DNA from 2 places in the Exiguobacterium sp. SH3S1 genome. Region 2 is predicted to be linked to the other one. Evidence: a T-box and tRNA genes for the amino acid it is inferred to sense, from the RefSeq annotation. Region 2 holds a T-box; the other holds one or more tRNA genes.
The links. The T-box of region 2 lies ahead of argS (arginine--tRNA ligase). A T-box ahead of a tRNA ligase gene usually reads a tRNA of that ligase, here a tRNA-Arg.
Positions count from the first base shown of each region.

Region 1: it encodes a tRNA-Arg, which carries the amino acid that the T-box ahead of argS (arginine--tRNA ligase) is inferred to sense. The anticodon was not compared.

Region 1 is NZ_SJUW01000002.1:261,964-264,370, forward strand. Features, by position in the region: gene EVJ26_RS04045 (glutaredoxin family protein) at 1-248, opposite strand, end outside; gene EVJ26_RS04050 (RNA polymerase factor sigma-54) at 250-1,389, opposite strand; tRNA gene EVJ26_RS04055 (tRNA-Arg) at 1,514-1,586, shown strand; gene EVJ26_RS04060 (3'-5' exonuclease) at 1,716-2,407, shown strand, end outside.
Region 2 is NZ_SJUW01000006.1:176,183-178,589, forward strand. Features, by position in the region: gene EVJ26_RS08820 (GGDEF domain-containing protein) at 1-1,161, opposite strand, end outside; T-box leader at 1,318-1,529, shown strand; gene argS (arginine--tRNA ligase) at 1,583-2,407, shown strand, end outside.

The sequences.
Region 1 (2,407 bases), on a different contig from region 2:
TTTTTCGATGTAAGCGTATACTTAACAAATTCTTCAACTTTCTCGTCATCGTATCGCCCTTGACTAATAAGGGTTCCTTCATGTAGAACGACGGGAATCTCAAATAAATATTTTTCTTCAAGCAACGCGTCGCCCGTGATGTCGATTTGCTCGAGCTCGAACGGATAATCTTCCTGTAGCCATTCGAGCATGACGAGCGCCTCCTCACAAAGCGAGCAGTTCTCCCGGCGATATAACGTCAGTACCATGTCACGTCTCCCCTTTCCATAACTGTCGTTCCCGCTCCCGCGAGTTGCCAAAACCTAGCGCCTCACGATAATTCGCGACCGTCCGCCGCGTCACGGTGTAGCCGATCCGGGCCAGCTCATCGGTGAGCGCCTGGTCGCTCAAAGGCGCCGTCTCTTGTTGGATCAGCTCGGCGAGCGCCCGTTTAATCATGAACGGGGCTTGGCCGTGGTACGTGGCGCGGACGAAGAAGTGACGCCACTCCATCACGCCGCCCGCGGTCTTGGCGTACTTGCCTTGAATCGCGCGGCCGACCGTCGACTCATGCTTGCCGATCTCGATGGCGACTTCTTTTCGTGTGAGCGGATGCAGGACGAGTTGGCCGCGGAGCCAGTCCGCCTGGCGTCGCTCGATGACGGCCCACACAGAGCGGAGCGTCTCTGCGCGCATCGCGAGCGTCTCTTGCCACCACTTCGCCTCCCGGTCCGAACCGACGTCCAAGTCAATCATCGGACTGAACCACGTCGTGATGAGTTCCCCGTCTTGAACGACGACCTCGAGTTCGGGTAGAATATGCTCGGTTTCTTCATATAATATCGGTGTCCTCGGGAGCGTGGCGACGATTCGGCTGATTCGCTCGTATTCGTCGGTCGTCATCCCGAGCCTGTCCGCTACATGCTCGACCTTTGCGTCAAGCGCCTCGAACACGTCGAGCACGTGTGGATCGTCATGCTCGATCGCGTGACGGTATTGGCAGTCATGTTCTGAAGCCGCACCGATCCCGGTCGGCTCTAAAAATAACAGTGCGCGCCGGGCCAGATCGACGTCCGCCATCTCGACACCGAATCGCTTCGCGAGGACGGCATCGGTCTCCGGAAGTAGACCGCGATGGTCGAGCGCCATGACGAGTTGTTTTTGAAGCTGCTTTTGGGCCTCGGTCCCGCTTCCTTCGTCAATCTGTTCAAATAGCCGTGCTTCAAAACCGCCCGCCGCCTCCGCAATCCATTCGACCGTACCGCCCGTTGTGACGTGCGTGTTTCGTTTAGCCAACCGGACGAGCTGCCACTCGAGCGCGACCCGGTCCGCCTCAAGAACCGGCAGACGCCGGACCATGTCTTGTGTCAGCTGAAGCTTCTGCAGTTGTTGCTGTTCTTGCCGTTGCATCGGTCACACCCCTCTCACTTCTAATTGTAACGAATGGTCGCCAAACGCGCTTGCAAAAAAAGACATAACAACAGGATTGCTTTTTCAAAAAAACAATTGTATAATAAATCGTGTCAGAGAACATGCACCCGTAGCTCAGGGGATAGAGCACTGGTTTCCGGTGCCAGGTGTCGGGAGTTCAAATCTCTCCGGGTGTATCTACTTATTAAGACGAAGGCAATTTGCCTTCGTCTTTTTTTGTTTTATTACCAATAAAAATCCATCGTATATCATTAATTACTATATGTAGTATATTTAAAGAAATAAATGTGATTGAGGTGTACATGATGGCTTTATCTGTTCCTGAAACAATTCGTACTTCTGCAACGTCAGGAGAGCGCTTAGTGTTTCGTACGTTAAAGCACTATCTTCCTGATGACTATATTGTCTATTTCGAGCCTAGCATTCTTGGCCGACGACCTGACTTCGTAATCATTGGACCGGACTTAGGGCTATTAGTGCTAGAAGTGAAAGACTACACTCGTAATACATTATTTCAATTAACAAACGATGAATGGATCATCACACCTACAGACGGCAAACAGCAAAAAATAAAAAGTCCTTTCGTTCAAGCACGAGAAAATATGTTTCATATCGTTGATGTTCTTAAACGTGATCAAAATTTGATACAAGCAGAAGGGAAATACACATCATCTTTAAAATTCCCTTACGGTTCTGGGGTAGTGTTCACCAGGCTAAATCAAGATGAATGTATACGTCATGGACTTTATAATGTCATTGACCCTTCATTCTCTTTTACACGTGACGAAATAAATCCTGATGACGATGATTTTTCAGAGACTGTGCTGATCGAAAAAATATTAAATATGTTTACCGTCCCCTATCGACTGCGGACCCCTCTCACCCATGATGATATTGACGCTATTCGATATCACTTGTTCCCCGAAGTAAGAATTAGTGCCGAGTTCAAAAAACCCGCACAATATCAAGACCAGTTGCTACTTTCCCTTCACAATAT
Region 2 (2,407 bases):
GTCGCGTTCGTGGCAACGGCTGATTGTTCGGTTGAACGACTTCAACAGTTTCATCATCTCGTTTTGAATGATGGGCGGATAGCCATAGACGTGTTCACCGATCATGACGATGCGTGTGCGGATCCCGTCAATCTCTTCTGACTGGACCGAGATGAAGCTGTGGTAATCGTCATGAAACGCTTCTGACAACGCTGCGTCCCATTCGAAGCGCATCTCATAATCGACAGACTTGGCGTGTGGATGGCGCGCTTCAATCAAGTCGAAGACGATCGGACGGTCGATCGGCTGTCGCGTCAACAAATCGAAATAGAGCGTTCGGTCGAACAGGACGAACTCGACAAACCCTTTATCATATTGGTTGAGGCGCTCACATTGACTCAAGAACACTTCAATCGCCTGGGCCTCGCTTTGAGACAGGGAGACGGCCTCTTTCGCTTCATCGTACTGTTCGATCAATGACTTGAACGCGTCTTGGCGCCCTTTTTGGATCATCAACCGCTTAATAAAGAACGTGAGGGCGGCCGCGATGCTACTGACGACGAGCAAGTTCGTCTCACGGAAGAACGACGCGGCAAGGATGAAGACGAAACTGACGATGTACGTGTAAAAAGCGATATTCAGAAAATCACGGACCGGGATATCGACGCGGAACCACCAGCCGACTTGATACTTTTGAACGACCGTGTTCAAAATGATGGCGCTGATCAGACCGATGAGCGGAACGAACGAATCCTGCGAATAGAAGCCAAGACCGGTCTCACCGCCGAGTGCCAAGTAAACACTTGCCGGGATGGCGATTTCTAAAAATGACGTGATCGCGTTCCAAGGATAAGTGAACCGGAAGCGGCGGAGCGCGACGCGCGGTTTTAAGTTGGCGAACTGAAAGACGAGGAGTCCGATTTGGTTGACGAGGAGCGCCGTCTCAAAATCAAAGAATAAAAAGATGATGAGGACGATGCTTTCTGAAAACGTGAAATAGACGCCTTTCCGTTCAATCGAGTCCATTTGGAAAATGATGACGAGCAGCGCAATCAAGATGAACGGAAGCGGCTCGATCGCCGGAACATCAAGGACACCGGTTGTAAACAAGGTGATGGTCAGTAAAACGATCAAACTCCAAATGCTCCAACCGAGGACGGACATTTTGCGAAAATGATTCATAGTTCCCTCCTGTGTGGGAAAAGTCTTCTCATATGTATGGTAGGAGATTCGGCACGGTTGCGCCCAAGTCCTGCCTATTCATCATAATGGCTGAATTCTAGCATTGAGTCTACATCAAATATCCTCTATAATGAAGTTGCTTTTCAACCACATAGACGAAAGTCGATGAAAAAGAGAGTAACGATCGTTTAGTCAACAAAGCGACCTAGGGATTGGTGAGAGCCTAGGCTGACAAACATCGCGAAACGCACTTTTGAGATGCTATCCGAAGCGAGTAGGCGTAGCCGGGGGGCCCCCGTTATCACCGTTAAAGTGGTCTGTGTAAAACAGGCAAGAAGAGTGGTACCGCGGGCCAACCCGTCTCTTTGCATCTGTGCAAAGGGCGTTTTTTTTATGACTAGATTTGAAGGAGGAAATTTACATGAGTTATGAACGCAAGTATGCGGAGGCTCTGTCACGTGTCATCGGTGACGAACTCACGCTCGACCAGATTGAGGCATTGATTGAAAAACCAAAACATGAGGCGCACGGGGATCTCGCGTTCCCATGCTTCCAACTCGCCAAGGCGTACCGGAAAGCGCCGGTCATGATTGCGACTGACATCGCTGGTGAATTGAACGACGAACTGTTCACAAAAGTTGAAGCGGCCGGTCCATATGTGAACGTCTTCTTGAGCCGTGACGTCGTCTCGCAGGAAATCATTAACACGGTTCTCGACGAGCAAGCGGATTACGCGACGCATGCGACACGCAACGAGACGATTGTCACGGACTTCTCGTCACCGAACATCGCCAAACCGTTCTCGATGGGACACTTGCGCTCGACGGTCATCGGTAACGCCATCAACCAGATCGCTCGCAAAAACGGCTATAACGTCGTCGGTGTCAACCACCTCGGCGACTGGGGTACACAATTCGGGAAACTCATGGTCGCTTATAAGAAGTGGGGCGATGAGGAAGCGGTCCGGGCAAATCCGATTGCTGAGCTCTTAAAGCTATACGTTCACTTCCATGAAGAAGTGAAAACTCAGCCTGAGCTTGAAGACGAGGGCCGTGCTTGGTTCAAAAAGCTCGAGGACGGTAACGTTGAAGCGACCGAACTGTGGACGTGGTTCCGTGACGAGTCGCTCAAAGAGTTCCAAAAAGTATACGATCTCCTCGGTGTCGAGTTTGACAGCTTACACGGTGAAGCGTTCTACAACGACAAGATGGACCGAATCGTCGCCATGCTCGAAGAGAAGAACCTG